4 regions of the Paenibacillus sp. GCM10028914 genome follow, and region 2 is predicted to be linked to each of the others. Evidence: riboswitches for the same ligand, from Rfam matches in the RefSeq annotation. Region 2 holds a riboswitch; each other region holds the start of a gene.
The links. A riboswitch is a leader RNA that binds a small molecule or an ion and turns the genes downstream of it on or off. The one in region 2 is predicted to bind cyclic di-AMP.

Region 1 (8,138 bases), on a different contig from region 2:
CGGAAGTTCGAATTCCTCATTGTAGGTTTTCGATTCCGGGCTGTCCTGGCGGGTAATTATAAATTTGACGCTCTTCGAGGCTGCTGTGGTTTGAGCCATGTCAAATCCCCCTTCTTACTTTTCTTTCGAATAGTCGCGAATACGCGGCGGGATCAAGGAAACATCCACATCATCATACGAGATCTGTGGTCCGTCCGGTGTCCAGGTCGCTTTCGTAGTCTTCAAGAACTCTTCGTCATTACGATCCGGGAACTCAGGCTTGTAGTGAGCTCCGCGGCTTTCGTTACGCAGTAGTGCTCCTAGAGTCATCGCCTCAGCGAGCTCAAGCATGTTCCAGAGCTGGCGGGTAAACGCCACGCCTTGGTTATTCCAACGTGATGTATCGGTCATATTAATGTTTTTATAACGTTGTTTCAGTTCTTTAATCTTGCCGATCGTTGCTTCAAGTTTGTCGTTATAACGAACAACGGTCATGTTGTTTGTCATCCACTCACCAAGTTCCTTATGTAGTACATAAGCATTCTCAGTGCCCTGCATCTTCAGGAGACCTTCATACTTAGCTGTATGTTCTTTCGCAGCCCGATCATAGACGCTAGACGAAATATCTTGAGACGATTTCTTCAGTCCCTTAACATATTCGATGGCTTTCGGACCCGCTACCATACCGCCATAAATGGCTGAGACCAGAGAGTTTGCACCTAAACGGTTAGCACCATGGTATTGATACTCACATTCTCCGGCAGCAAACAAACCTGGAATATTGGTCATCTGATTGTAGTCAACCCACATGCCACCCATCGAATAATGGACAGCCGGGAAAATTTTCATCGGGATTTTACGTGGATCATCTCCCATGAACTTCTCATAAATCTCGATGATACCTCCGAGTTTTACGTCGAGCTCTTTAGGGTCTTTGTGCGAGAGATCTAGGTAAACCATGTTCTCACCATTGATCCCAAGGCCTTCATCAACGCATACATGGAAAATTTCACGTGTAGCAATATCACGCGGAACCAAGTTTCCGTAAGCAGGATACTTTTCCTCTAGGAAATACCATGGTTTTCCGTCCTTGTATGTCCAGATTCGGCCACCCTCTCCACGCGCAGACTCAGACATCAGACGAAGCTTATCATCACCTGGAATCGCCGTTGGATGGATCTGAATAAATTCTCCGTTCGCATAATGCACACCTTGTTGGTATACAGCACTCGCTGCTGTCCCTGTGTTAATAACGGAGTTTGTCGTTTTACCGAAAATAATACCTGGTCCACCACTTGCCAGAATAACTGCGTCACCCGGGAATGTACGGATTTCCATGGAACGCAGATCCTGTGCGGAAATACCACGGCATATGCCTTCATCATCGATCACTGCATTCAGGAATTCCCAGTTCTCGTACTTCGTTACAAGACCCGCTGTTTCCCAGCGGCGAACCTGTTCATCCAGTGCATACAGAAGCTGCTGACCTGTTGTCGCACCTGCATATGCCGTACGGTGATGCTTCGTGCCTCCAAAACGACGGAAATCCAGCAATCCTTCCGGCGTCCGGTTGAACATAACACCCATCCGGTCCATCAGGTGAATGATGCCCGGTGCTGCGTCACACATTGCTTTAACTGGTGGCTGGTTCGCCAAAAAGTCGCCGCCGTACACTGTATCGTCAAAATGCTCCCAAGGAGAGTCGCCCTCCCCTTTCGTATTAACGGCTCCGTTAATGCCGCCCTGCGCACACACGGAGTGTGAACGTTTTACAGGTACCAGTGAGAATAGATGAACGTGAGCTCCAGCTTCAGCTGCTTTGATTGTTGCCATCAAGCCAGCTAGTCCGCCGCCCACCACAATAATGTTAGATGCCATTTCTGTTCACTCCCCTTAGCTCAAGACTGTTTTGCACACATCAATTAAAGCAGTAGCTGCAAATTCCGAATCACGGAAAGCAGTCAGTGCCAATATAAACAACACGCTCGTAAGGACGAAAAGCCCCATACAAATATAAGAAGATACACGCTGCGCACGTGGTCCTACCGTAATGCCCCAGCTTACGAGGAAAGCCCATAAACCGTTAGCAAAGTGGAATGTTGCACAGACAATTCCAATCACATACAGAATGAACAGAATCGGATTGTTCACAATTCCATGAATCGTAGCTCCTAGTTCATCATGTGTGATCTTGCCAATAGCGATCATAAAACGAGTATCGTACATATGCCAGATAATAAATACGAATGTGATGACGCCAGTTATACGCTGCAAGGTAAAGCGAATGTTGCGTTCATAATTGTAGTTGCCAACGTTGTTATTTGCTTGATATGCAATATACAAACCGTATACGCCATGGTACAGCAGCGGCAGCCAAATCAGAAACAGCTCAAGGAAAAAGATGAGCGGCAAGCCGTTAATAAACTCGACACCCTTAGCAAAGCCTTCCTTTCCACCATCGAAAGCCTTAAAGTTGGTAATCATATGAGTAAGCAAAAAGGCTCCTAGCGGTATGATACCAAGCAAAGAATGCAGCTTTCTGGAATAATACCCTTTCATCAGTCGACGTTCCCCTTTCCGATTGTACAGCGTTTTCATTTAGCCTCATCTTAATCTATTACACTAAATACTACCTATGCGTCACACGCATACAACGACAAAATATACCACAATTCGGTTATTGTGTGAACATCTTGTGTCATGTTTCATGTTACTCCTTTTTTTCTTATAATGGAATTGCAATATAATTATTAATCGTTATAATCAATACGCATAAGCAAAATATACTGAGGAAGTGAAAATGATGTTCGAGGAATTGGACGTTTTTGCCATAGTTGTAGAGCAGTCCAGCTTGAATAAAGCTTCCAAACTGCTTAACCTGTCACAACCCGCCCTATCCCGTAAAATCGCCAAGCTTGAAGACGAGCTAGGTGTACAACTATTTAATCGACGAGGAAAGCGCCTGGAACTTACTTCTATCGGGCAGCTTGCTTATACATATGCACTCGAGCAGCGTCAGCAGCAATTAAAGTTCATGCAGACCCTTGCCCATTATCGCGTGGAAGAACAAATTACAATCACGTTAGGAGCTAGCCTAACCACGCTCCAAACGACGCTCCCTCCACTCGTCAATGCATTCATGGAAAGACATCCGACTGCTGAAATCAAACTAATTACAGGCAAGACGCATGAAATTGTATCCTCCGTACGTGATAAAAAAGTCGATGTTGGTATTGTTGCTTCTTCCATTAACCAGCCCGGCTTAAATTGCATCCCTCTATTCGATGACCATCTTGAACTTGTACTGCCAACCACACATCCACTAGCTGATAGCACTGATGTCGGGATTGAACAACTCCAAGGTCTACCTATGATTATCTTCTCAACGGGTACCTGGTATAGAAAACTAACAGACGATCTTTTTCACCGCTGGGGCATCATGCCTGATATCCGCATGGAGATTGACTCATTCGAAGCGATCGTGCGCTTGATACCAACCTGTAAAGCGGCTGCCCTACTCCCTAAATCATACCTGCGTCCACAACTTCTTTCCGATAACGGGCTTATTGATATCCATATTCCCGCTTTGATAGAGACGAGAAGAACTACGAGCCTCATTTACGGAGATGCTTCTGAGCTAAGTAATGCTGCTACAAGGTGGATTGCTGAGACCGAGATGTTATTTCGAAAGCTTCAGGAGGACGGACAACAAACAACCTGACGCAAGAATACGTCAGGTTGTTTAGTTCATTTTTATAATCCAGCGGTTTCACAAGGGTTTTCGTACTTTATTGCATATTAACAACTTCACCTTCGAAGCGGTCAATGTTCTCTTTCGCTCCGATAACAACCATAATATCGCCTGCACGTAACACGTCCATTGCGGTTGGGGCTACAATAACTCCAGAACGCTGATTAAGTGCTACGACACTGATACCGTAACGAACACGGGTATTCAGCTCATTTAATGTTTTTCCGTCCATACATTCTGTCACCGTCATCTCGACTATCCGATATTCCTTGGACAATTCGATGTAATCCAGAAGGTTTGGAGTAACGAGCTGATGCGCAACACGTATTCCCATGTCTCTCTCAGGGAATATCACCCGGTCTACTCCGAGTTTCTCCAAGGCTCTACCATGAAGTACTGAAACCGCCTTGGCAACGACCGTATTAACGCCTAGCTCTTTCAGGAGAATAGCTGCGAGAATACTCGTCTGGATCTCATCTCCAATGGCCACAATCCCACAGTCAAAATTCCTGATCCCAAGCGACTTCAGCACTTCTTCATCCGTAGCATCTGCTACAACGGTATGGGTAAGGAATTCACTCATATCCTCGACCACTTCTTCATCTCGATCGATCCCGAGTACCTCATAACCTAAGTCCATCAGTTCAAGTGCAAGACTTGATCCGAATCTCCCAAGCCCAATAACCGCAAATTGCTTTGATTTCATTTCTAGCCAATCTCCTTATCCAATAATCATTTTTCCTTCTGGATGACGATACAACTCTTTACTCTTTTTAGGACCTAATGCATAAGCAAGTGTTAATGGACCAAGACGACCTGCAAACATCGTAATGCTAATGAGCAGCTTACCGAACAACGATAGTTCGGGGGTTAGTCCCATAGACAGCCCCACCGTACCAAAGGCAGACGTAGCTTCAAATATTATGGAGAGGAAGCTGCTGTCTTCTGTTGTCGAAAGAATCATCGATACTGTAATGACCAATAACAAAGCAAGCAGTGTAATAGTCAGTGCTTTTAGAATCCGTTCCTGAACCAAGCGATACCTGAACAACACAATATCATCTCGACCACGCATCATAGCGATAACAGCAGCAATCATCATCGTAAATGTCGTGGTTTTGATCCCCCCTCCTGTAGAACCTGGGGAAGCCCCGATAAACATCAGAATTACGATGAAGAACTGTGTAGCTTGACGAAGCTCGGTAATGTCTAATGTGTTAGCCCCCGCCGTTCTTGGTGTTACCGATTGAAAAAAGGAGCCCAGAACTTTACCGCCCCAGTTCAATGATCCAAGTGTCTCGGGATTCGTAAATTCAAAAATAAATATTACAATCGCCCCTATAACAATAAGAGAACCTGTCATGGACAATACCACTTTTGAATGTAACGATAATCTGCGTCTTTTCCGATAATCAACCAGATCAGCCATAACGATAAAGCCGATGCCGCCTGATACAATCAGGAACATAACCACAAAATTGACGATTGGATCATACACATATCCGGTCAAACTTCTAAAATCACCAAACAGATCAAATCCCGCATTATTGAACATGGATATCGCATGAAAAACACCGAAGTACAATGCCTTCCCGATTGGCATATCAAAAGCCCAGCGAATGGTCAGCAGCGTAGCTCCACAAGCCTCGATCACCAAAGAGTACAGCAGAACCCGGCGGATCAGACGAACGATCCCCTCCATTGAGGATTGATTCATCGCTTCTTGCAGAACCAAACGGTCTTTCAATGAAATACGTTGTTTCAGAACAAGTGCAAACAGCGTGGCCATGGTCATGAAGCCAAGTCCACCAATTTGTATCAATAACATGATGACAACCTGTCCAAAAGAACTAAAGAATGTCCCTGTATCCACTACTACAAGCCCCGTCACACAAGTTGCGGATGTTGCAGTAAATAAGGCATCCATAAAGTTCAGCGGTTCCCCTGTCGTATTGGCTATCGGAAGCATAAGAAGCATCGTTCCAATCAGAATAATAGCCCCAAATCCGAAAACAAGAATTTGAGGTGGCGACAAGCGAAGCCATTTTAATTTCGAAGTCAACATGCTCACCTCTTCAAAAAAATCAAACAAAAAAGACACTGGAAATCCAATGCCTTAAGCGTTTGGGTTCCTGTGCTACAGCCTACGAGGTTAGCTGACGGATTCGGGCATATCACAGGTCGCCCTATTCGCTACCTTTTCGGAAGCGAAATTCACCCCAATTAAATGGTTCCCCCATGTTCATTACGAAATTCGGCTGATCTATTCAATTAACATGATGTGATTATAACGCAATCCTTAAAGGATACCAAAACCGTAATTGAGTTGAATTATCTTAAAAAAGAACGGAATTGGGCATATTCCAGAGTAGTAGCACATGATTTACTGAGGTTTTCGAAATCTTTCCTGCATTTTCAGCGGATATTTCATAATTTTGAATGGGCTAAGCCGTTTGTGTCATTCATATCTATGTTATATTGACTTTATGTCTTCAGAAATAATCGAAAAGTAATAACAAATACCGGCCAAGGAGGATGACATGAATAAAGCAGGACAACCGCTTCAGCTTCAATCTAACAAAAAGAAACTCGTTGTACTCGGGATCATCGGCCTGATTCTGTTTTTAATGTTCCAAGTGTTTCCGTCTACTGCCTCCGATACCCTAGAGGTTAAAACACCCGAAATGATTACCAAGAAGGTAGCAGCCGACACTGCTATACGTTTCGCACAAGAGAACATGCAGTATAACAACATCACAGCTAAAGAACCCCTTGTTACATATCAATCCAAATCCGATGTTTACGGATATCTATCTAAAGAAAAATTACTTAAGGAATACAACAAAAAATTTGAAAGTAAATATCCCTATGACGTATATCGCGTCAGGCTTGAGCAAGCGGACGGCAACGCTCTGAATGTAGATGTCCACATGCAAAATGCTGGTATTGCCGGATTTTCATACGACTTAGCTAATTCCAACTATGAAGGGGCCATGCTCCAAAACAGTGAAGTTCGCAAGCAGATGCTTCTCTTGATTGAAGGGGATATGTCCTTAGCTCAGAAGATGTCACTTGCAGAACCTTGGCTGCAAAGAGCCGGTTATAGTGTCTCTAAGCTGAAACAGGTTACTAAAGAAGGTGAACCAGGCCTAATATATGTGGATCCGGAAGCAAAGATCGGGGCGTCACAGCTTCAGCTGAAATTCTCCTTTGAAGATGGTACGCTGCGTTCCTATGAGCCCGTCTTTTCCGTTCCGAGTGAGCATACCGCATATGTAGAGAAGCAGACAACGAATGCTACCTTGCTTACTCTTCTCGGGTACGGATTATTTACACTGATCCTGGGTATCCTAGCCATCGTGTACAGTGTAAAAACAAAAGCTCATACTTCATTTAAAAGAGGTATTTTCCTAGCTCTGCTCCTCTTTGTCATTCAAATGTTGAACACATATAACCTCGTGCCTGTGTTTCAGGCTGAAGGAATGTCAGACTCCAGCATCAAAGGCATTATGATCTTCTATGCAGGGTACTCTCTCGTGTTCTCTGCACTCCTCTACTTCTCTCTTGTTGGAGGGAGCGGACTCTGGCGTAAGGAAGACGGACTAAATCCATGGCCTCGCGCTAAGGAAGCCGGTTATGGTCCATACGTGCTAGAGAGTATGAAGTTAGGATATCTATGGGCATGTATTCTATTAGGCGTGCAGTCTTTAATCTTCATCGGCTTGAATCTCACACTCGAGACTTGGTCCACAACAGATGCATCCCAATCGCCTTATAATATGCTGTATCCATGGCTTTTCCCACTGATGGCTTGGCTTGCTGGGATATCCGAAGAAGCTGTATACCGTCTATTCGGGATAAAAATGGTCAAAAAGATCGTCAAAAGCACGTTTGTAGCAAGTCTGATTACCTCGATCATATGGGCACTCGGCCATACCTTGTATCCAATCTATCCGGTCATATCAAGACCGATTGAGCTAATCATCATCGGATTGTTATTCAGCTACATTTTCCTACGATACGGTTACCTAACCTCGGTGTTTGCTCACGTTGTGTTCAACAGTATTCTTATGGGCTTTAGCCTCATGATGATGAATGACACGTTTAACTTGTGGATGGGAATATTCTATATCATTCTTCCGGCAATTGTCGGTTATGTGATCTACAAATTCAATTCAGGTAAAAAGGAAACGGCTTTCCCGTCCTAAATGGACGGATAAGCCGTTTTTTTCTTATATCTCATAACCATAAAAAAAGAAGCCGTAAAATTACGACTCCTCATCACGAAGCGCTTTTAATATATCATTAGCGAGCTTATCGCCTATCGCCAGAGGCCGAAAATCTTCAAGACTAGCCTCTTTAATTTTCTTAATGGATCCAAAATGTTTTAAGAGCATCTTACGCCGCT
Region 2 (8,138 bases):
AAAGGCTGGAACTCGTACCGTGTTACACCAAGTTTGCCTAAAGAGTCTTTTCGGGATCAGTGGCCAACACTTGAGCAAGAGATTAGACATGGAATGAAGGAAATGGAAGCGGGAACAGTTAAGAGGCTGAAGCAAATCTTAGATGACAGAGGAAAGGGTGGCGGGCAGCATGAGTAAACAACAATCTCATCAGGAGTGGCTTGCTGAGCTAGAGTTGAAGTCTAAGAAGAAGCAAGAATCATTTATGAATGGGATCGCAAGCAAGCTGAATAGGCCGCGTGTGCTTGAGAAGCCAGCTCACCCCTACCGTGGAGCTCCGGACTTCTGGAAAGAGTTTACATGGACTCCTGAAGAGCGTATGAATCAATTTACATTAAATATAGAAGCTGCAGGCGGTCATGTAGTTCATTTATCAGATATGGAGAATGTGAGACAGTTTATTACATCAAAAGCAGCAGAGATGAGAGCAAGCCGAATTATACGTCAAAATCAAGAAGAGCTTGCTTGGCTAAATCTGGAGAGTGATCTTCCAAATACTGAAATCACGGTATGGAGTGATACCGCTGAGACGAATTTGCGTTCTAAAGCAGCAGAAGCAGATTTCGGGATTGTTGTTGCAGACTATGCTGCAGCATATACGGGCTCAATGGTCGTTACGTCCTCTCCTACAAAAGGGAGATCTGTTAGTCTGCTGCCAACGGTACTTATTGCAATTATTCCTGTTGAACGGTTGATGACACGACTTGGAGAAATTCTGGTGCATTTCGATGGTAATGAAAATGAAAGACTCCCTGCCGGTATTCATTTCATATCGGGTCCTAGTCGCTCTGCCGATATTGAGAATGATTTAACGATTGGTGTTCATGGACCTGGTATTGTATACGCACTTATTGTAGATGACTTTAAACCAATCCCAAATCTTATTAAATAGGAATATATTCATCGAATAGCCTCTTTCTCATCCCTGTAATTTTAGGTTGTTTGAGAAAGAGGTTTGTTGATGGGTAGGGATTATTTCATTATGTGCAAATGAAGCCATCTATTTACCACGTCGTGTTAGTGTACCAAGTTCATCCCACTGTTCTGCAGTGATTTCGGCAAGTTCGTTAAATTGACCAGCACCTTGGAGCCATTCACCTCCATCAATTGTAATAACATCTCCATTAATGTAACCGGCGTAATCGGATATAAGGTAGGCGGCCAGATTGCCTAGTTCTTCTTTATCGCCTACTCGGGCAAGAGGTACACGATTGATCATCTTCTCCTCGAATTCCGGAGTAGGAGATAACCTGGACCATGCTCCTTCCGTTGGAAACGGCCCGGGCGCGATCGCGACATGCCGTATGCCGTACCGAGCCCACTCTACAGCAAGGGAGCGAGTTAAGGCGAGTACACCTGCTTTTGCGGCTGCAGAAGGGACAACATAACCGGATCCTGTTGAAGCATAGGTTGTGACGATATTAAGTACTGTTCCGGAAACACCTTGTTCAATCCAGCGCTTACCTATTTCTAACGTCATATAAAAGGTACCGTGAAGCACGATGTTCAGCACTGCATCTACGCCTCGATGGGACAGTCGTTCCGTAGGACTAATGAAATTACCCGCAGCATTGTTAACGAGGACGTTAATATTACCGAAATGCTGTTCAACCGCATCTACCAGCTTATGGACTTGATCTGGATCCCGAACATCACAGCTCTTGTAATATACTTCTTGTCCTAAGGTGCTCATTTCACCTGCTGCTGTCTTAAGCACGTCTTCGCGCCGTCCACAGATCGCAAGTCGAGCCCCCAGTTCTAGAAACTTCTCACCCATAGCACGGCCAAGCCCAGTAGCGCCTCCCGTAATCAGCACAGTTTTGTCTTTTAACAAATCTTTAGTAAACGGTCCCATTATTCATGCCCCCTCAGATCAATAAAACCATATTGACAATGGTATGAATGAAACGGATAATTATTTTATATTTATGTTTAATAACTGCAAAATGAGTTTTTTTATCCTTCCTTTGATTGTTTTGATGTATTATTATATGAAGCTAGATTAGATTAGAATAGCGGAGAGGGGATTATTACATGTATGTTATAGGATCGGCCTGTATAGATGAAAAGGCAGGGGAATGTGTCGATGTATGCCCTGTAGATTGCATTGAAGAAGGAGAAGACCAGTTCTATATCGACCCGGATATTTGTATTTCCTGCGGCGCTTGTGAAGCGGCTTGTCCGGTGACAGCAGTATTTTATATCGATGATTTGCCAGAAGAAGAGAAGCCGTATTACGAGAAGGCTGTTGAATATTATAAAAACAAATAATATATCGTATTATATTAAACACCCTTCCTGATAGATGCTGTTTATGTCCCAGCATATCTTATCCGGAAGGGTGTTTTTTTGTTTATTCGCATATTATTGAAAAGTTCGAATAATGTGAATCGCTATATTATCATAGATTCGTTCGAGAAGGTTAGGTTTCGTTGGTTGTTGTTCATCCGGGATGATTGGGATCTGTGCGAGAAGAGAGGTGTTAAGCTGATCAGCTAATTTTTCTCCACCACCTCGACCAAAAATATAATGTTTATTTCCCGAAGGGTCTTCGTAGAAAGACATGTTCTCCACAACCCCAATAATTCGGTGATTGGTCTGGAGTGCCATTAGCCCAGCACGTTCTGCAACGACCGCGGCAGTTGATTGCGGTGTTGTGACGATGATTTCTGAGCATTCTGGGATCATCTGATGAATAGCCAAAGCGATATCACCTGTTCCAGGCGGCAGGTCAATAAGCATGAAATCCAGTGAGCCCCACCTTACATCATTCAAGAAGCTGGACAGCATTCTTCCAAGGCGTGGACCCCGCCATAACACAGGATCATTCCCTTTTGTGAAAAATCCGGTAGAGATGACTTGGATTCCATTCATTATCAGAGGAGTAAGACGGTTGTTTGTAGGTTCCGGCTTCTCGTGAATTCCCATCATATCAGGAATGCTGAAGCCATAAATATCAGCATCAATGATCCCAACTCTCTTACCAGCTTTATGTAATGCTTTTGCGAGGTTCAAGGTAACAGTTGATTTTCCTACACCACCTTTCCCGCTTGCAACCGCAATGAAATTTACACCTGCAGCGATCATTGGACTTATAGGAAATGGATTTGGTGCAGCAGGTTTTTTAGCGGGCGTCTGCTGAGCTTGATTCATCTCTTGTGCCCTTGTAGTAATGCTATGCTTCTCCTCTTTCGTTACAATCTTGATCCGGATATGTATATCTGAAATACCGATGGTCCGAAGCAGCCCTTCAATCTGCTTTCTCAGAGTTTCTGTTGTACCTTCTGCTTGATCTTGTTCCGTTACGATAAGAGTCATAGCAGCCTTATTATCTTTCAGCATAACATCACGGATTAATCCTATCTGAATCAAGGGAAGGTTAAGATTGGGTTCTAGAATTCTTGTTATTTCACGTTCAAATATTTCTCTATTCATAAGTCACCTCTATGCTTCCTTCTTGAATATGGATTTTCTGTTCAGTGTAAAGAATGTGTGAGGGCTAGTCAACACGAGCTCACACGGGGATATTCTTGAAAAAAACTAAAACTATTATTTTCCACACAGATTCCACACAAAATGTGGTTATTAATATATAGCCTTGCTGAACAAGGTGAATTACGACTCTGAAGGGAGAACTAACAATGTCACATGAACAAATGCAAAAATGTATCGATGAATGTCTACGCTGTATGCAGGCTTGTAATCATTGTTATTCCGCCTGTCTAGAAGAAGAAGATATGAAGATGATGAAGGATTGCATTCGTCTTGATCGGGAGTGCGCTGATTTATGTGCGTTTGCAGCTCATGCGATGTCAATCAATAGCTCTTATGTCAAACAAATTTGTGAGGCATGTGCTGAAATATGCGAGAAATGCGGTAATGAGTGTAAGCAACATGATCACGAGCATTGTCAGCGCTGCGCTGAAGCATGTTTTAAATGTGCTGAAGCTTGCCGTGCAATGGCAGCTTAATATAGCAAATAATAGTAGGTCGAAAAAAACAGCCGACATATCCCGGCTGTTTTTTTGATATGTGATCTTAAGATATACACTATTTTTATTATAAAAATTACATTTTTGTCACTATGTCATTGACAAATCTAGCCAAAATATATTAACCTATGATAGGGTTACAAAAATTTAATGAATTTGCCGAATTTCGTTTTTGAAAACGGGGGAACCGATCCGGGTGAATTATTCTTGATGTAGAGGGAATATAGGGGACCTTCAGCCGAACCCTTAGCTAACTCCGTAGGCACCGAAGGGAGAAAGTGTTTTGAAGAAAGTCATACTATCATTGCTAGGGTCTGCACTTATTTTTTCTTCTGGCGCCTTCACAGCATATGCTGATCAGGCGAAGCTACAAAGTCAAGTAACTCAATTGGTTGGAACTCCTTATAAGTGGGGAGGAACGACTGAAAGCGGGTTTGATTGTTCCGGATTTATTTTGTACATTTTCAACAAATATGATCTGGATTTACCGCGCACTTCTGCTTCACAAGCTAAAGCTGGTGTTCATGTGGATCAAGATGATCTTCGACTCGGAGATTTAGTCTTCTTTAATACGAGTGGCAAGGGAATTTCTCATGCAGGAATTTATGTCGGAAATGATCAATTTGCACATGCTTCCACTAGTAGAGGTGTAAGAATCAGTAAGTTGTCTGAATCATACTATAAGAATCGTTATGTAACCGCTCGTCGAGTTATCAGTCAAGAAAATTATGCTCAGATGGTCGGAAGTGTAAATTAATAATTACAATAATAGAAGTCCGCGATGAATTCGTGGGCTTTTTGTTATATGATAGGATGTAAAGAAAGGCGATGAACTCGGAGGTCTTGAAAGCGATGTCATATCTATTTCAAAAAACGATTAACAATTGGAATGCTTGGGGAGCTGTCTATCAGTCCATAGAAGACTTCAGACCTCTAATAGAAAAGATATTTACCAATGAACACTTGCTCGGGGCGGAGCATATCTCTCATTTGAAGCCGGGGACCAATGCCGTGTTTAAAGTTGGAAGTTATGTGATTAAGATTTTCGCCCCAACCGAGTCGGGCCTAAACACAGATCAGGACTATACGGCCGAACAGGCTTCGATGCAAAGAGCGATTCATCAAGGCGTTCGTACGCCGTCCATTGTCGCTACTGGTGAAATCGTTGATAAATATGTATTTAAATATCTCATTATGGATTATATTGAGGGAGACAGTGCTGGTGATGTGTTAGGTTCATTTACAATGAAGCAGAAAAGTGTCTTTATAGAACGCTTGCAGCTTGATATGGAGAAGCTGAACACCGAACCGGATGAAGAGTTTAGTCCTGCGGTTATCATCGAGAGATCTGTTTATAATGAACGTTGGAATATCTTACTTCCAGAAGTAAGGTTACAGGTTGCAGAATTTTTGAATCGATATGAGATACAAACTTTCGTTCACGTACATGGTGATCTTACAGATGATAATGTGCTGATTGACTCGAATGAATTCATTTATATTATTGACTTTGCCGATAGTACTATTGCACCGATAGAGTATGAGTATCCTCCCATTATTTTTGAACTGCTGCGGTGTGACATCGAAGGAGTAGAACAGTTTATTAAAGGACTCAATATGAAGTATAATGAGTTTATTGAGCGATTATTTGCGGGAACGATGCTGCATGATTATGGAGCGAATTTCGTGAAATCAATCTATGAGAAGTATACAGAACAAGAGATCGGAAGTTTATCTGATATTTACGAGTTTAAGAGATTGATTCATAAGCATCTTATGCCGAATTCCCTGAGTACATAAATGTCATATGTCAGATAGAGGAGGGAAATGCAGCGTGTTCAAATTCTGGAAAGGGCGGGAGAAGAACAAGGTCTTGTCCGAAGTTTCCTCAACACCTGTTCCGAATATGGAAGCAAGTTCAGAAGAGAAGATTGTAATGCTAAGAGGAAGAAATACTGAGCAATACGTAGCCCCAGTGATCGGTATGACAATACTGGAACTCGCAGAACAGAATGAGGTGGATTGGAATTCCTTTTGCAAGAGAGGGACCTGTGCCCGCTGTCGTTGCCATGTTAGTGAAGGGTTAGAACACTTGTCTATACCGAATCAAGCCGAAGAGAGTCGGCTTGATCCCGAAGAGATTGATGAGGGGTACCGTTTGGGTTGCCAGAGTAAATTTGAGAAGATTGGCGTTACCTCGATTAAGCACGCACCATATTTTTGAAGAGTTTTCATCATGACACTACCCGGAGACCTGTGATCAGGTTTTCCGGTTTTTTTATATCATGACATGATAAGACATTAGGAGGGAAATCATGGACCGTTCGAACCCAAATGCCCCAGGTTCAACAAGCCCGATTCAGAACAAGATAGGGAGCGTTTTTGTTCCTGTAAAAAATATTGAGCACGCTCGTGACTGGTATTGTCAGCTTCTTGGAATTGACTCAAATGAATGCGAAATCTTAAATGGACATTTATGTCCTCTTCCAATGCAGGGCACAGGGATCATTTTGGACACCATGCCAATGTGGGGTGGGAAGGAGCCAAGTGGAGCGCCTCCAATTGCCACTCCTGCCTTCATGCTGCTTACGAAAGATTTGGAAGCATCCTTGTCCTATGCCAGAGCGAAGGGTGTGAGTATTATGACAGTTAATGAACAAGACCCATGGTTTGTTATTAAAGATCCAGATGGAAATGCACTGATGGTATGCAGGGAATAGTTAATAACAGACAATGTAGATCGCTTGGGGGTGTTATTAATTGTATAAAATCATAATTGTTGATGATGAACCAATCGTCCGTGAAGGTATCCGCAATCGAATTAGCTGGGCGGACCATGGTTTTGAATGTGTTGGTGTTAGCGAGAATGGACAAGAGGCGTTAGGAATGATTGCCCACTTTCGTCCGGATGTCGTCATGACCGACATATATATGCCTTTTATGGATGGACTGGAGTTATCACGGCATGTTGCGGAACATTATCCAGGAACGAAGATGATCATTCTGACAGGTTATGACGATTTCGAATATGCACAGCAAGCTGTGAAGCTTCAAGTGACTGATTTTATTTTGAAACCGATTACATCTGCGGAACTTCGTGAGGTGTTGGACAAACTGAAAGTTCAAATGGACGAAGAGCGAGGACATCTTGAACATTTAAATCGGTTAAAGCAGCAATTGAATGAGAGTCTCCCACTACTCAAAGAAAGATTTCTTGAACGGATGGCCACCATGGCTCTGAATGAATGGGAAATTAGAAGCAAAATGGCTTATTTTCAGATTCCGTTATCTGGTCCATTGTTCGTAACTATAGCTACGGATATGGATGAGTGGCCTTCTGAGGATCAAGGTACCGACAATGAACTTTATTCGTTTGCTGTTTACAATATCATTCAGGAGATTATGGACAAAGAACCAGATTCAGCTGTATTCCGGTATAAAGGGAACAAGGTTATAACGATCTTGTCCGGTTCAGGTGAAGAAGAGATTTACACCCTTGCTCAAGAACGGGCTGAGGAAATTCGTGCTTCAATTAAGCGGTATTTATCAGTTACGGTAAGTGTTGGAATCGGTACGATCTGTCGTGAACTGAAAGACATAAGGCATTCGTGCCGTGCCTCTGTAGCTGCACTCGAATATCGTTTATTGATTGGCAGCGACCAAGTTGTGAGTATATCAGATCTGGAGAACAGGCGCTCTAAGCCGTTATATGATGGAGCAGAATCGGAGAATTCGCTTATTTCCGCGATTAAGACAGGGTCACCTGAGGATGTGGATCGCTCTATTGGTAGGATCATTAGCGAACTCCAAAATGCCTCCATATCAATTGAGCAATGCTATGTTCGAGTACTGCGTACGATGCTGGCTGTTCTCCAGGCTTTACTGGAGATCGGCTGTAATGAGACAGAGTTGTTTGGAAAAGAGACTCGTCTCTTAACTGAACTTTACTCGTTTCGTTCATTAGAAGAGATTGAATTTTGGCTTAAGGATATGTGCGGAAAAGCGATGATTGGAGTTGCTGAAACACGTAGAAACATATCGCGCAACCAAATATCGGAGGCGGTACAATTTATTCATCATAATTATGATGATATCGAGCTATCCGTC
Region 3 (8,138 bases), on a different contig from region 2:
ATGGGCTGGAATGGGACGAAGGTACGATCCGGTGGCTGGTTGATGGGTATTGCTTCGCTGAGCGTCAATTAGAAAATGGCATCATGCCGTTTGATGAGCCTTTCTATCTAGTCCTCAACCTTGCTGTAGGTGGTTGGTTTGATCATGTGCCTGTAGATGAAGCTGCATTTCCTGCAGTCATGACGGTTTCATCTATACAACTATATGAATAGCAGACTACATAAAAAAGCTCTGGTCTAGTAACAGGCCAGAGCTTGAGAATGTTTTACTTTTTAAGGTGATACGGAACTGTCGTAACAATAACATCTTTCCGATACAGCAGATAGGTACGTATCATAAAGCTGGTTTGATTATGAAGCAGGTTTTGCCAGCTTTTCTTCGGAATGAACTGAGGAATGACTACTGTTACTTGATAGTTCGATTCAGCTGCTTTCCGTTGTATGGTATCTATAAATTTGCTTAATGGATGTATGATGCTTCGATATGGAGAATTTATAGTCACTAGCCTTACATCAGGTCTCCACTTCTTCCATTTTTCCTCGAACCGAGTTAACTCTTCTCTTTCAAAAGGAATGTACACCGCGATAATCTGATCCGCCGATAAAGACTTCGCATAGTTTAAAGAATGCTCAACAACATGTGTAATACCTGATACCGGTAAAATTACAACATTACCTTTTATCTCAATGGGTGGTTCACAAGTGGTAATCCGTAATTGTTCACCAACGGCATCATAGTGCTTTTTAATGCGTAGGAACAAGTAAACGATTAATGGCAGGAATATCAGCACAGGCCAAATCTGCACAAATTTCGTTACGAAAAAGATAAGGAATACGGTAAAGCTGATCAAAGCGCCGATGGTATTAATAATTAATTTTGTCACCCAACCTGCTGTCTTCTCCCGAATCCATTTTACCATCATCCCTGTCTGGGATAGGGTGAAAGGTATAAACACCCCCACAGCATATAACGGAATTAAACTCTCGGTTTGCCCGTGAAAGACAATAATCAGAACTATAGATAATACCCCAAGAATTAAAATCCCATTTGAGTAACCAAGGCGGTCTCCCCGAACGGTAAACATTCTTGGAATGAATTTATCCTTAGCAAGATTGACTGCAAGGAGTGGAAATGCTGAATATCCCGTATTCGCTGCTAGGATTAGAATCAATGCAGTTGTCCCTTGTATAAAGAAATACATAATATTACGGCCGAAGGTTTGGCTCGCAATCTGGGATACGACTGTTTCCTGCGCTGTTGGCGTTATACCGTAATAATAAGCTAGGAATACGATACCCGAGAACAATACGGCGAGTAATATGCCCATGGCCATTAATGTTTTGGCTGCATTTCTGGGCGCAGGATCTTTAAAGTTCGGTATGGCATTCGATATTGCCTCCACCCCGGTGAGAGCTGAGCTACCAGATGCAAAAGCTCTTAGCAGGATGAATAAGCTTATACCTGCAACCGGAGTTCCGATTGGAGCATGAAACTCAGGAGAAGCGTTACCCATCAGAATATTGTACATATTTACTCCAAGTAGAATAAACAAGGCCAATACGAACAAATAAACGGGATAAGCAAGCACGGTAGCCGACTCGGTAACTCCCCTTAAGTTCAGTATCGTTATAAGGATGACAAACGCTACCGCAATGCCGACTTTATGCTCATGCAATATTGGGAAAGCGGATGTTAAAGCATCCGTCCCTGCCGAGACACTTACTGCAACAGTAAGGATATAATCTACCAACAGAGAACCACCAGCAACTAAACCGGGATATATTCCAAGGTTCTCTTTAGATACGACATAAGCTCCCCCTCCGTGAGGATAAGCAAATATGATTTGACGGTAAGATAAAATTAAAGCCGTTAATAGTACCAATACTCCAATCCCAATAGGAATCGAATACCAAAGTGCAGCCCCGCTGATCGTAATCAGAACAAGCAGGATTTGTTCTGGTCCGTATGCTACAGATGAAAGTGCATCTGAGGAGAGTATTGCTAATGCCTTTTTCTTGTTCAGTTTTTGTTCTCCAAGTTCATTCGATTTAAGAGGCCGACCAATCAATAGTCTTTTTATTGCTGCCATCGTTAATGTCACCGCCTAGAGTTATTAAATATATCGTTTGAATTCGCCCTCATCACGTCCTGCAACACGATTTAGGCATAACAAAAAAAGCCGCAGGAAAGCTGGAGCTTTCCCGTGGCTTGAAAAAATAAGACACGACAAATTCCTCTTTCTTAACGCTTACGAGGTTAGCTGACGGATTCGGGAAGGAAAGTATCCCTACACATGCAGTAGCTAGCCAAGTGATTCACCCCGGAGATGAGGATGGTCTCATCTTATTGGTTCCCCCGCTTCTGATTTCAGAATTAAGCGATTTAGGAATATTCGGTTTTCATTCCAATTTGTAATGCACATTCATGATTACGAATGAATCTTACTCCTTCTTGGCACTTACTGTAAAGAAGCAAAGAAGCACATTTCAGTCAAAAAAAACGAATAAAAAGTCCATGATATCGATTACAAATGGTCTTCACCATGATTATCTTGAATTATCTCTGCCTCACTCTATTTTCCAAGTATACAAAAAATTAAAAAGCAGACCTTAAGGTCTGCTCATTGTATTTATTCTCCCACTCATGTTATTGAACTAAATTTCTTCTTTTTAAAAGACCAAAACATGATTGGGATTAACATTATAGCGAGGATACTCCCGGCAAAAGAGAGTGCAGAAAAACTGGAGTGCGCAACAACCATACCAGATAATGCCCCTCCCGAGGCACCTGCCAGAGCTATTAGAACATCTACAGATCCTTGTACTTTCGCTCCATTAGTAGAGTTGGTTGAATCGACAATTAAAGCAGTTCCACTAATCAATCCCATATTCCAACCGAGACCCAGAAGGGATAATGCTACGATTAACATAACCAGTGAGTCGGCAGGTGCAAGCGCAGCAATTATTCCTGAAGTAAGTAATGTTACACCAGAAGCAACTGCCATGACCTTACGTCCGATTTTATCAACCAAAATTCCAGTAACTAAGGATGGGAGATACATGGAGCCTATGTGGAAACCTAAAACCAAACCTACTTCTCCCAACCCATATCCATGATGTTTCATATGTACAGGAGTCATCGTCATGATAGCAATCATGACAATCTGGGTTACAATCATAACCGAAGCGCCAAGGACTATACCTCTTCTCTCTGCATACATTTCTTTTGGCTCATCAATGTTTCTTGTAGCTTTAACGGAGCTTTTGGCAAGTTCATTCGCGATTAATAGTGGATCTGGACGAAGGAAAATCAGCAAGACTAATCCAGCTAGAATATATGCTGCCGCAGCTAAAATAAATGATCCTCCTAAACGAGGTACACCTATCGAAAGAGCGAAATCACCCATAATATTCACTAAATTCGGACCGGTAACAGCGCCCAGTGTTGTGAATACCATTGCCATACTTACAGCGGTTGCCCTTTGCTTTGATGTCGCTAAATCCGTACCCGCATAACGGGCTTGTAGATTTGTTGCAGTCCCTGCACCGTAAATAAAAAGTGAGGGGAAGAGTAACCAAATGCTATTAAGAATGACAGATATGATTACACCAATTGCTCCTATGCCACCTGTGATAAAACCTAAACCCAATCCGAGTCTTCTCCCATGTTTCTGTGAGAACCTTCCTACCAACAGAGCCGCGACTGCTGAACCCAACGTAAATAAGGCAGTTGGAACGCCAGTATAGTTATCTGTGCCCAGCATTTCCTGAGCTAGTAGTGCACCAACCGTTATTCCAGCTGCAAGTCCAGCACCTCCAAATATTTGCGAAAATATCACAGTCACAAGTGTACGGCGATAAAGATTTCGCTGTTTATCCGGGGAATGAATATAGCTTTGTATTATTTCTTGTTCTTTGGTTGATGATCGTGATAAATCCATCTTACACTTCCTTTCACAAGCTGAACTCGGATCAAAGATCAAAAGTAGTTTACCTTTCCAGAGAAAGGATATCAAACACTTTTTTCCATTTAATCATATTTTCTAATCGTGAACTCGATAATATAAAAAACGGCAACCAATCGATTCGGCTGCCGCATATTATTCGTAAAAGTTTATATATTTCATCACTTCTGCGATACCTTTCATTTGAAATAATAGTTGATTGTTTAGTTTCTCCAAAGCTAATTGAAAAGAATGTTCGATTCTACCGTAATTTTGCGTGTCTAAATCATTTAAAAGTTTCTTCATATTTTCAATATAATAAACTGTTTTTCTCAAACTCCTGATGACCAATATCTTACGCAGTTGCGGTATAGAAAACACTCTATATCCATTTTCATTATTTCTTTCTGAATGGATTAAACCTTCATTTTCCCAATAGCGGATAGCAGAACTATTTACTCCTGCTATTTTTGCTACCTCTCCAATACTCATAAATTCTTTTAATTTCATATTTTTATATTCCGTAAAATTGGAATCTTTAATCTTAGTAAGTATTTCTTCTACTCTTTGTTTCTCCACTTGTATATGAAATTGTTGTTCATTTACTAACCATAGAGCTTTTTCAAAATTCGCGTCCTTAATTATTCTCATGACCTCATAAACAACGGGGATATCATACCCTTTTAATAAGGCTCTAATGGTAATAAACGCTTGAACGTGTATCGATGTGTAAAGGCGGTGATTGCTTTTTGTCCTTGGCACATCAGGAATGAGATCTTGTTCTTCATACCTTCTCAAAGTTGTTGTACTAACTTTTAAAATACTTGCAATTTGTTTAGGGGAATATGTCTCCATTTCTGAACTCCTAACTTAAAGTCAAACCTTCAAGTGCTACAATAATATATTTTATTTAAAATCCCAATATATCAAGGACAAAAAACCGCAAAACTGAAAGATTGCATGAATGTTATATGATAATAATATAAACAATTTAGGAGTGAGAAACTTGGAAAAAGTCATAAAACTTATGGATGATTCAAAAATAAAAGTTGGTTTAGTTGGAAATTCAAATTCCAAAACAATTATGCTTCCAGTTGCAAAAGAATCTGTTTATGGCCAAGAAGCCGAAAACTTAAAGTTATGGGGAGTAGACCCTAAATTAGGAGAGCATTTTATTAATGGTTTAGTCAACCAGTTTAAGATATTATATTTTGACTACGAAGGGCATCGTTTAATTCACCCGAATCCAGATAATCTTACACCTGAAAATATTGTAAAAGATTTTTTATTAATTGCTGATGAAATGAATGTTGAGAAATTTAGCTATTATGGTTACTCATGGTTAGCTTTAGTTGGATTGCAATTAGCCATTCGGACTGACAGATTAGATAGCTTAATCATGGGTGGTTTTCCTCCATTGGATGGACCATATAAAGAAATGATGGTGGTGACAAATAAAACATACGAACAAGCTTTAAATAATCAAAAGTCCTCTAATATTGATCAAGATCATCTCAGTCCAGAAGAGGTTGATTGGGATAACATACAGGTAAAGATCGACACGAAACAGACTAAACAGTTTGTTACGATGTACAATAATCTAATGGAATTTAATGATCGTGACATTCAACATAAATTAGATATTCCAAAACTGGCGTTTTCCGGGGAAAAAGACACCATTGTTTATGGAGATAATTTTGGAAATGTAACAGTAGATATTATCGGTATTCTTCAAAAAAATAAACAAGAGCTAGAACATCATGGTTGGGATATAGAAATCTTAACAGGAGATGATATGAATCACACTAAAGCAATGCAGCCTATAACGGTTCTGCCATTGATTAAGCCTTGGTTGATTAAAAATTTGAATTTATCTCATTAAATTATTATTCTAATAGCCGTTTCTTTAAAATAGGCAATCGAGGCACCATAATGGCTATGAAATAAGCACAAACGGTACTAATCAGCGCACCAACGATGACATCTGCAGGATAATGAACACCAACCCATACACGAGAGAGGCCTACCAAGAAGGCCAGCGATATCCAAATATATCTCCATCTTTTATGAAAGATACAAAAAGTCACACAGAATGAAAAAAATAAGATGGTATGATCACTAGGAAAAGAGTTGTTGACTGTTTTTTCTATTAGTTGGTTAACATGAGGTAGCTCCACAAATGGTTGTTTATTCGAATGTAATTGTCCAGCTATCTTTCCTAATATCTCAGCAAGCATGAAACTAATCATCGCTGAGATGACCATCATCCTATTACTGAGTTTTCTAGAGAACCAGAACAGTATTGTTAATAGAGCTAAAATATAAACCATGTATTCAGCAAGAAAAATAAAAGTAGAGTTTAAAAAAGCATATTCCTTACCTATATCATTGATGAATCTGAATAACTCCACATTTATTTTCGATATGTCCATTATTAATACTTCCTCTCTTATGTTCATTTTCAGTTTCATATGAAGAAGTATAAATAAGCATCAGGCATTTCATAATCGATTAACCTTACACTCTCCTTACAATTTAGTAATAAAAGGAAATGGTGATTCTGTTAAAACCGCAACCTCTATAAAACAAAAAAAAGCAACCCCCTTCAAACCAGGATAGGTTGCTTTTACTCAGTTATTTCTTAACTTTGTTGTTTGGTGGATCATACAATCCCGAAGTACCTTTGAACCACTCGAAAATATGCGATATGCAAACCTTAAGAACGGCATAACCCGGAACGGCTAACAGAACACCAACCACTCCAAATAAATTTCCCGATGTCAGAATGACAAAGATAATGGTAATGGGGTGAATTTTAAGTGTTTTGCCCATGATCTGAGGCGATATGAACTTGCCCTCAATTAACTGGACGATCGTCCATACAGCAACCATCTTCAGCAGCATTATCGGAGATGTAACAAGTGCTACGATCATTGCTGGAGTAATCGCAATTGCAGGCCCTAAATATGGGACAATGCTAGTAAACGATGCAATAATCGCTAGGATAAGCGCATAATCCAGCCCAATGATCATGTAACCTATGTAGAGTAGAATACCGATGCAGAAGCTGACGATGATCTGACCACGGATAAACGAACTGATCTGGTGATTAATATCTTGAAGCACATGCAATATACCGGAGCGACTCTTCGTTGGCAGGAAGGATAATATTTTCTTCGGGAGCTTCTTGCCATCCTTCAACATATAAAACAGAATAAAAGGTACCGTTACGATAGCCAATACAGTTTCTGTAAAAGCGCCGAGAAATCCTCCTACTTTACTCCATGTTTGGTTAAAGAGTTCCGATGCTTTCTGAGTTATCGTGCTCCACCATTCTTGAGAGTTGAAGCTGACAGCCTCCTGAATCTGACTAAACAATTGGCTGCCCGTAAGTTCTTCAAATTGCTGCTGAACATTCTCACTATATTGCGGGAAATTGTCAATCAGCCCCGTTATCTGGTTGCGCAGCACGGGAATAACTGCAAGGACGACCACCGTCAGAATACCTGCAATAGCAAGATACAGGATTAAGATGGACCATCCCCGTTTGATATTTCTTTTTTCCATCAAATCCACAAGCGGGTTGAGCAGATAATATAGTATTCCGGATAAGATGATTGGCAATACGATTGTCTTGATCAACACTTGCAGCGGATACAGAACAAATGAAATTTTGCTCAATACCAGTACGTTGAGTCCCACCAGCAGCAGGATAAGCAATAGAAGTACAAACTTGTTGTTTAGAAATAATCTCTTGAAGCGATCCGGCCAAATGCGGGGTTGTTCCATAAATGTCCTCCCTCAGTTAGTATCTATATTAAATATTGTAATAACACACCATCCAAAGATACTTATTCATTTCACTTATTGATATTAAGTCATCTACTTCATTATACTGTGCTGTTTGTGAGAAAAGAAGACATCCCCTTCGGGATGTCTTCTTTTTAGTTCTCAATCATTAATCTCATTATTCCCATCGATACTGCAACAATTCAAGCATTTGTTCAATATAGACGAAATAAAAGAAATAGATGAATTAATATCATTTTCTCCGTCTATAAAAGAAAAATTGTAATAATGTTTGGAAGAACAAAAAAATCATAGCACTAAAAATTGAAACGGTCAGGTAATATGAAATGAAGTGAATCCTTAAAAAGAATATGCTGATCATAACTCCGCTCACAACACCCAGCAA
Region 4 (8,138 bases), on a different contig from region 2:
AAAAATAGATAATCAAAGTGGAGGTCTTTAGGGTGGGGAAAATGAGTAGATTTATATTTCCGTTATTGATGACAATTACATTGCTGAGTGGCTGTGGTTCGAGTAACGCTAACAGTGCAGATCCGGGATCGACGGATACTCCAAAGGAACCGAAGGAAACATCTGCTCCCGTAGCAGAGGGTTATGTGCCAGAGAAGTTGACTGTTCAATTTGTACCTTCCCAAAATGCAGATACGCTCGAAGCCAAAGCAAAGCCGCTTGAAAAATTGCTAGGTGATAAATTAGGCATCCCTGTAGAAGTAAGTGTCTCCACTGATTACAATACCGTGATTGAGGCTATGGCATCCAAAAAAGTAGATATAGGCTTTCTTCCTCCAACTGCTTATGTGCTAGCAAAAGAAAAGGGAGCGGCCGAAGTTATTCTCCAAGCTCAGCGTTTTGGAGTGGATGATGAAACGGGTGCACCGACAGATGAACTAGCTGATTTTTATAAATCTTTGATCATTGTCAAGAAAGACGCGGACATCAAAACCGTTGCAGATTTGAAAGGGAAAAGAATTGCTTATCAGAACGTAACGTCCTCTGCAGGCTTTGTATGGCCGGCGGCAACACTGATGGCTGAGGGGCTTGATCCACTGAAGGATGTTCAGGCCATCACAGTTAAAGGGCATGATCAAGGCGTGCTCGCAGTATTGAATGGGGATGTCGATGCAGCAGCAATTTTCCAAGATGCACGTAATACGGTAATCAAGGATTATCCGAAGGTATTTGAGGAGACTCGTGTGCTGGCATTCACAGATAAAATTCCTAACGATACGATCGCAGCCCGCTCTGACATGAATAAGGAGTGGACAGAGAAAATTCAACAAGCGTTCATTGATATTGCTGCGGATGCAGAAGGACATGAAATTATTAAAGATATTTACTCCCATGAAGGTTATGTGAAATCGCAGGATAGTAACTTTGATGTTGTTCGTGAATATAACGAGACTGTAAAAACGGAGTAGTTTGGGCCGCCTTCAGGATGCAGCCTTTAATGATGTAAAGAAGGTTTGAGGATAGCCAGCTTCGGGCCCGCCCCGGACTGGCTTTCTCTTTTATACGAAAACACATAAAGGAATGATTTCATGATAGAGATTCATGGTGTATCCAAAATGTATGCGAATGGGACAAAAGGGTTGAATGGTATCAATCTAACGATTCCTGCTGGAGAATTTGTAGCTATCGTTGGACTATCCGGAGCTGGGAAATCGACTTTGCTCCGTTCGATCAACCGTCTTCATGATATTTCAGAGGGAGATATCCTTATTGGTGGGCAGTCGATTACAAAAGCTAAGGGAAGGAATCTGCGGATGATCCGAAGGGATATCGGGATGATCTTTCAGAGCTTTAATCTGGTCAAGCGAACAACGGTGCTTCGGAATGTCCTTGCTGGGAGGGTTGGTTATCATTCTACACTGCGGACGATGATGGGACGATTCCCTCAAAGGGACATCGAGTTAGCTTTCGAATCACTAGACCGGGTTAATATTGTCGAGAAAGCATACACGCGTGCGGATCAATTATCAGGAGGACAGCAGCAGCGGGTGGCTATTGCCCGTGTACTTGCACAGGAGGCACGGGTCATTCTTGCAGATGAACCTGTTGCTTCACTCGATCCGTTAACGACTAAGCAGGTGATGGATGATTTGAAGAAGATCAATGTGGATCTCGGCATAACAACTATTGTAAATTTGCATTTTATCGATCTGGCTCGGGAGTATGCAACACGAATTATTGGGCTTCGGGCTGGTGAAGTTGTATTTGATGGCCCTGTATCAGAAGCAACGGATGAGAAATTCGCAGAAATTTACGGGAGGCCCATTCATCAAGATGAGCTGCTCGGTGATCCTGTTTCCGGAGAGCTATCCGTATGAATATCAATGTGAATGTGAATGCAGAGAAGGCCTATCCGAAACCACCGAAGAAGATAAAGCACTATTTTACAGTGTTGATTGTAGGCGTACTATTGTGGCGAAGTGCTGTAATAACGGATTCGTCCTTAGGAGAATTGTTCTCAGGTATGCCCAATATGGTGGACTTGCTTAAAGAAATGGTTCCTCCGAACTGGAGCTATGTAGACAATATTATGGATGCCATGCTGGAGACGATCCGGATGGCCCTTGTTGGTACAACTTTAGGGGCGATTCTTGCAGTGCCGGTTGCGCTACTGTGTGCCAATAATATTACGCAAAGCCGATGGCTGCACTATCCTGTCCGGATGGTCTTAAACTTGATTCGAACGATTCCTGATCTGTTGCTTGCTTCAATATTTGTAGCAATCTTTGGTCTCGGGGCGCTTCCTGGTATTTTTGCGTTAACTGTATTTTCACTTGGGCTCATAGCCAAGCTTACCTATGAGTCGGTGGAGACTATAGAGAAGGGGCCGCTCGAAGCAATGACCTCGGTTGGTGCGAGTAAAGTTCAGAGGATTTTTTTTGGAGTGGTTCCGCAGGTGCAATCTCACTTCATGTCATATGTGCTGTATGCGTTTGAAATTAATGTTCGTGCAGCGGCAGTGCTGGGGCTCGTAGGTGCGGGCGGGATAGGCCATTATTATGAAGTGACGCTTGGTTTTCTGGAATATGATAAGACTTGTACGATTATTTTGTTCACATTAGTTGTGGTGTTGATTATTGATTATGTGAGCACTAAGCTTCGGGAGAAATTAATATGATTAGATCATCATGGAGTACGATTGTTCCTAAGCCAAGGAAAAACCCTTTTAGATGGCTGATTTATGCGGCGCTCGTAGTGCTCTACATTTGGGCATTCTCAGGAGTACCATTCAACGGATTCAAAGAAACTGCAGGAATTATTACGAAAGCGATCTTTGCCGGAATTTTCTCTCCTGATTGGGACTTTGTATATTTACCGGAGGGGGAAGATTTACTGCGGGGGCTGCTAGAAACATTAGCGATTTCGATCTTGGGTACGTTTATCTCGACCTTTCTCTGTATTCCCTTTGCTTTCTGGGCTGCGGTTAACATGAGCAAGGGAACAATCACCTCTGGTTCAGGCAAGCTGATACTCAGTTTTATTCGGACTTTTCCTGAAATCATTATGGCGCTACTATTCATCAAAGCTGTGGGACCAGGCTCTTTTGCAGGAGTGTTAGCGCTTGGACTGCATTCTGTGGGTATGCTCGGTAAATTGTTTGCTGATGAGATTGAGAGTATCGACAAGGGCCCACTTGAAGCTCTTGTTTCTTCAGGGGCTAGCCGGATGCAGGTATTATGGTTTGCTGTATTGCCTCAAGTGTTGCCAGGCTTTCTATCTTACACCTTGTACAGGTTCGAAATAAATGTCCGGTCGGCAACGATCTTGGGGGTTATCGGTGCGGGAGGTATTGGTACACCACTCATCTTTGCCTTAACATCACGGAACTGGGATCGCGTAGGCATTATATTACTTGGCATCATTGTTATGATTACCATTATAGATCTCATTTCAAGTACAATACGTAAAAAGCTGGTTTAATTCAAAAAGCGCCCCATAGAATGACACTGGATTTGCCCTGAGCTCATCCAGTGTTTATTCTATGGGGCGCTTATATTTTACAGATATATTATAGGCTATTATTCATCTGCCGCATGTGTTTCGTAAGCGGAGTCGCTCATAATTCGTTTGGCACCAACATAACGTTCGGCATAATAGCTGTCACTCAGGCGATTAGTAACGACACCTCGGGAAGTGGAAGAGTGAGCAAATTTTCCATCACCAATGTAGATGCCTACATGAGATACACCACGACCAGAAGTATTAAAAAAGACGAGATCCCCCGAACGAAGGTTATCGCGGGTTACGACAGTTCCCATCTCAAATTGAGATCCTGATTGATGGGGGAGCTTAATTCCTAAAGCGGAGAATACATACATGGTAAATCCAGAGCAATCGAAGCCGCTCGTTGTTGTTCCACCATAGCTGTACTTCGTCCCGAGAACCTGATCAATCTCCTGATCCAGTTTACTGTCAGCAAAAACACTGCCCAGACCTGCTGTTAGGAAGATTGTAAGTCCTAAAAAGGATGTACTTAACTTCTTTAGCATTAATAACTCCTTCCATTGCCTGCGAGGTTAGCTTTAGGGTTCGGTTGAAGGCTCCCTATGATCCTTAAGTGCAAGATCAATTCACCCATAAAATTGGTTCCCCCGCTTCCTATTGATCGGAATTCGGCACATATTCTATGTATAAAAGCCCTTACAAAAATGACAAAGTGATTACACTGATTATTCTATCAGAGGGCTTGTCCCGTTGGCAATTGTTTCTTGCTGTCTTTTGTACAACTTTGGTGGTTATCTTTGTCGATGTGGTGTCGGTAACTTAAATAAAATTCATATAGGTGTTTAACCGTTCAAAAAAAGGGGTAATTTACCAGTAGGAGTGGTTTTAAATTAAATAAATAAAATTTTTTTTATAAACTTAAGAACTTTTTCAACGCTTCATACGTTATAGAAGTATAAAGAAAAAGCCGCGATGGAGATGTGGTGATCTCAATCGGGCTTTATATAGACGTAATAATATGATTAGTTATAGTTCACAGCGACAGCTTTGTATTTGCTAGAGCTCATGACTCGCTTAGCACCTACATAACGCTTGGCGAAGTAGCTGGAATTAAGCGCAGTGATGGTAACACCACGGGATGTCGAAGAGTGTGCAAACTTACCTCCGCCTATATAAATTCCTACATGAGAGACGCCTCTACCGGACGTATTAAAGAATACAAGATCGCCTGCCTTTAATTTACTCTTGGCTACAGCGGTTCCTACTTTATACTGGGAAGTTGATGTACGAGGCAAAGTAAGCCCGATCTTCTTAAACACATAGCTTGTGAATCCAGAGCAATCGAATCCTTTGGTCGTGGTTCCACCCATTTTATAAGAGACACCAATGACTGGTTTGATTGCGTTATTAAGCTTGGAATCCGCGAAAGCGCTTCCGGCACTTAATGTAAGAGCGAGAGTTAGGCCGATTGAAATGGCAGTTAACTTTTTTTTCAAGAGATGAGCTCCTTCCAATGCCTGCGAGGTTAGCTTAAGGGTTCAGCTGAAGGTTAGCCTATGACCACTCTGTTGCGAGATCAATGCACCCAAGACGGATCCCCCGCTTCCCGTTAACCGGGAATTCGGCTTCTTTTGGTGTTACAAATTATAAATAATAATGTTCGATTGTTAATCCATATGAAAAAGTTACAGTAAAGATGACAAAGTTGTTACTATCACATTCGTTATTTTAGCAGAGTATTAACAATTTGGCAAACGAGGAAATAAAATTTATGAACAAAAAATCCCATTCCTAGTTAAGGAGCGGGATTTTTTGTGGGAAGAATGGGGAAAGCACACTATATATGCCGATTTCATCGATATGTGAACATTTTTCAACGGTTCTCTCTATGTGTATGCCATACGTGAAATTGAGAGGTAACAGACCATAGCTGGAACAAACTGTTTACGAAATAGCTTGCTTGCTGTATGACTAGTCCAGCCAGACCAGACCAGAAGAAAGATAAACCACTGAACAGTAGAAGCAGTGCCATTGCTATTCCACCAATTGTTATCGAGATTAGTACAGCTTTGCGGATATGACGCAGACAGACCATTATAGCAGGTACCATACCTGTGCCAGATGTTTTGCCAAACTGTATATAGAGAAGGAATAGATGAATTAGATACGCGTATATGAGCCAGCCAACGATGTAGGGAGCTAGCTTAAGCAAGGTAGAAGGGTCCCGAATGACGGCCGGCAGAGCTGGAAGCATTTTGGGTACCAGCCAGTACGCCGGTGCAAAGGTTAGAAAGGTCTCTATGACATAAAATAAGGTTACAGGTTTCCATAACTGACGCATGCCCTGGAAGAAGAAAAGTCCGCGCTCACCTCTTGCCTCTTGATGGAGATTATAAAATATACCTGCATGAATGAGGGGAGTCAGTATCATCCGAATAAGAAGCATGCCGATGAGAATCCAGGCATAGGTATGAACGTCATTGCTCTGTGATAATGCCATTTCCCCTTCATAAAAATAAAGCAGTTTACTAAGCTCACTGGGAGCAGGGTCCGGATATCGCATTAGAAGTGGGACAACGGCTGATTTCACAATCCGGTAAAGGCAATATCCCCACAGCAGTCTGTACAGAAATAGAAGAATAATAACATAGAATTGATCTTTAACACTGACCCAGCCTTTGCCTGTATAGCTTTTCATGTTCTCCCCCCTTACCATGACAGGCTGCCGAACAGTGTCTCTACCAGCTTGGTGATGCTCAGGTTCCAGCGCGTGACAGCTTTCGGTTCCATTCCCGCCTTCATATAGTTATTGATATGTTTGTTCTCCAGCACGATCGTGTATTTCGGATCTACCATGGCCCAGAGTAGCGGGGAGCGGTGCTCGATTTTATACTCCGTTTTACCGTTCTTGCCATCCCAAACCTTATCTACGGTTTTACCGTCCTCAAATGCGAAGGAGATCGGAATGTTAGTGACGAAACCACCCTTGCTCACGATCGTTACTATGGTTTCATATGCAGGATCGTCTTGTGTGCCTGTATTTTTGGTCTTGATTTGCTCTATTGCGACATCAGCCATTTTGTTTCCGTATACGTATTCGTCAAAGTATGGCTTCCATGATTGTTTAGTCAATTGCTCCACAACTTGTTGAAAATCTTGGGTGGTTGGGTGTTTGAAATGGTATTTTTTTGCATAGGTCATCATGATTTTGTCCATGGTCTGCGAGCCGACAAGACGTTCAATATCCTGTAGCACGAGCTTGCCGCGGGTGTAGACATTTAAAGCATATTTCTCGTGAGAACCATATTTCCAAGATTCTAGTTGAAGTGATTCCGGCGAAGTAATGGCTGCTGCTTGGGCCGCGGTGTTGGAGGTTACTCCATACTCCTGCTCCATAACCCGTTCCTCTGCATAGGAGGTAAATGCTTCGTCAAGCCAGGCCTCCTCAAACTCATTACTCGCAATCATGCCGTAAAAATATTGATGACCGATTTCATGGATAACGGTGCGCTCCAGTTCATACCCTGGTGAATCGTCTTTGGCCCCAAAAGCCGTTACAAGCGTAGGATACTCCATACCGCCGGCGCCGTTCCCGGCATGAGGGGGCACGACGATGGATAATGTCGAATACGGATAAGATCCATACCATTTACTATAGGAGGATAAGGCTGCCTTCGCGGCGTCAAAATACCGATCCTTCAAATCCTTATGTACCGGGTCTAGATAAAGCTTGATTCGGACGCCAGGTACACCTGGAGCAGAGAAAGCTTCCTCAGCTACGACAAAATCTGGTGAGGCTGACCAGGCGAAGTCATGTACATCATCTGCGTAGAATTGATACATCTTTTCACCATTTGCTTTAACAGCTGGCTTCGTTGGAAAACCAGTCGCGGCAACAATATAATTGTCCGGTACTCGAATGCGGACACTGTAAATGCCGAAATCCGAATAAAATTCTGAGTTTCCGTGGTATTGGTGAAGGTTCCAGCCTTCATCCTGACGTCCTCGTACCCCTGCAGGCTCGTATACACTGATCTTGGGAAACCATTGTCCCGCCATCACAAAGTCACCCGCCGTACCCATACGAGCGAAGATTTTAGGCATTTCTACTTCAAACTCCATGGTCAGCGTAATTTTTTCGCCACCTTTAACTGGCTTGGGCAGACGCAGTTTCACTAAACTTCGGTCTTTGGTGTTACCATCGTCAGGCTGCACATATTGAAGCCGGTGAAGCAATGACAATCCCTCCGCCGTCTTGATTCCAGAAATCTTCATCGAGCCAAATCCATCCTCAGGCATGGGGTCTGTTCGGAGTCTGCCACCCGATTCTTTCATAAAGGTTGTCTCTTTGGAGGCAAAAGCGTTGGGATAAAGATGAAAGTACAGCTCGGTTACGGCTTTTTTTCCGGGGTGAGTCCAGGTAAGGGTTTGTTTGCCCTTTAATTTGTTCTCGTCTGGTTCTAACCTGACATCCATGTGGTATTCAACCAGTCTGTTGCTTAATGCTGGAGCAGGCATATCGTACTGAGCTTTAGGTGGAGAGAGGGGGGCCTTCTCCGTTGCTACAGGCTTGCCCGATTCCGGGGCGAAAATAG

Region 1: it holds a riboswitch for cyclic di-AMP, as region 2 does, so the genes downstream of both, ACFQV5_RS04980 (TrkH family potassium uptake protein) here and ACFQV5_RS10750 (C40 family peptidase) in region 2, are expected to answer to the same signal.
Region 3: it holds a riboswitch for cyclic di-AMP, as region 2 does, so the genes downstream of both, ACFQV5_RS14985 (APC family permease) here and ACFQV5_RS10750 (C40 family peptidase) in region 2, are expected to answer to the same signal.
Region 4: it holds a riboswitch for cyclic di-AMP, as region 2 does, so the genes downstream of both, ACFQV5_RS25105 (C40 family peptidase) here and ACFQV5_RS10750 (C40 family peptidase) in region 2, are expected to answer to the same signal.

The regions. Positions count from the first base shown of each region.
Region 1 is NZ_JBHTFO010000006.1:61,294-69,431, reverse strand. Features, by position in the region: gene sdhB (succinate dehydrogenase iron-sulfur subunit) at 1-99, opposite strand, end outside; gene sdhA (succinate dehydrogenase flavoprotein subunit) at 115-1,857, opposite strand; gene ACFQV5_RS04995 (succinate dehydrogenase cytochrome b558 subunit) at 1,873-2,538, opposite strand; gene ACFQV5_RS04990 (LysR family transcriptional regulator) at 2,783-3,700, shown strand; gene ACFQV5_RS04985 (potassium channel family protein) at 3,768-4,436, opposite strand; gene ACFQV5_RS04980 (TrkH family potassium uptake protein) at 4,452-5,795, opposite strand; cyclic di-AMP (ydaO/yuaA leader) riboswitch at 5,857-6,000, opposite strand; gene ACFQV5_RS04975 (CPBP family intramembrane glutamic endopeptidase) at 6,271-7,938, shown strand; gene uvrC (excinuclease ABC subunit UvrC) at 7,999-8,138, opposite strand, start outside.
Region 2 is NZ_JBHTFO010000012.1:120,406-128,543, reverse strand. Features, by position in the region: gene ACFQV5_RS10780 (LutB/LldF family L-lactate oxidation iron-sulfur protein) at 1-177, shown strand, start outside; gene ACFQV5_RS10775 (LutC/YkgG family protein) at 170-931, shown strand; gene ACFQV5_RS10770 (SDR family oxidoreductase) at 1,040-1,894, opposite strand; gene ACFQV5_RS10765 (ferredoxin family protein) at 2,074-2,310, shown strand; gene ACFQV5_RS10760 (Mrp/NBP35 family ATP-binding protein) at 2,404-3,474, opposite strand; gene ACFQV5_RS10755 (four-helix bundle copper-binding protein) at 3,681-4,010, shown strand; cyclic di-AMP (ydaO/yuaA leader) riboswitch at 4,179-4,311, shown strand; gene ACFQV5_RS10750 (C40 family peptidase) at 4,315-4,788, shown strand; gene ACFQV5_RS10745 (aminoglycoside phosphotransferase family protein) at 4,884-5,831, shown strand; gene ACFQV5_RS10740 (2Fe-2S iron-sulfur cluster-binding protein) at 5,866-6,255, shown strand; gene ACFQV5_RS10735 (VOC family protein) at 6,347-6,751, shown strand; gene ACFQV5_RS10730 (response regulator) at 6,792-8,138, shown strand, end outside.
Region 3 is NZ_JBHTFO010000015.1:336,643-344,780, reverse strand. Features, by position in the region: gene ACFQV5_RS14990 (glycoside hydrolase family 16 protein) at 1-212, shown strand, start outside; gene ACFQV5_RS14985 (APC family permease) at 266-2,089, opposite strand; cyclic di-AMP (ydaO/yuaA leader) riboswitch at 2,230-2,390, opposite strand; gene ACFQV5_RS14980 (MFS transporter) at 2,642-3,940, opposite strand; gene ACFQV5_RS14975 (MerR family transcriptional regulator) at 4,100-4,798, opposite strand; gene ACFQV5_RS14970 (alpha/beta fold hydrolase) at 4,950-5,825, shown strand; gene ACFQV5_RS14965 (undecaprenyl-diphosphatase) at 5,830-6,375, opposite strand; gene ACFQV5_RS14960 (AI-2E family transporter) at 6,578-7,732, opposite strand.
Region 4 is NZ_JBHTFO010000019.1:36,003-44,140, reverse strand. Features, by position in the region: gene ACFQV5_RS25130 (phosphate/phosphite/phosphonate ABC transporter substrate-binding protein) at 33-1,007, shown strand; gene phnC (phosphonate ABC transporter ATP-binding protein) at 1,128-1,916, shown strand; gene phnE (phosphonate ABC transporter, permease protein PhnE) at 1,913-2,716, shown strand; gene phnE (phosphonate ABC transporter, permease protein PhnE) at 2,713-3,519, shown strand; gene ACFQV5_RS25110 (C40 family peptidase) at 3,618-4,088, opposite strand; cyclic di-AMP (ydaO/yuaA leader) riboswitch at 4,090-4,227, opposite strand; gene ACFQV5_RS25105 (C40 family peptidase) at 4,566-5,039, opposite strand; cyclic di-AMP (ydaO/yuaA leader) riboswitch at 5,043-5,180, opposite strand; gene ACFQV5_RS25100 (hypothetical protein) at 5,417-6,241, opposite strand; gene ACFQV5_RS25095 (M1 family metallopeptidase) at 6,253-8,138, opposite strand, start outside.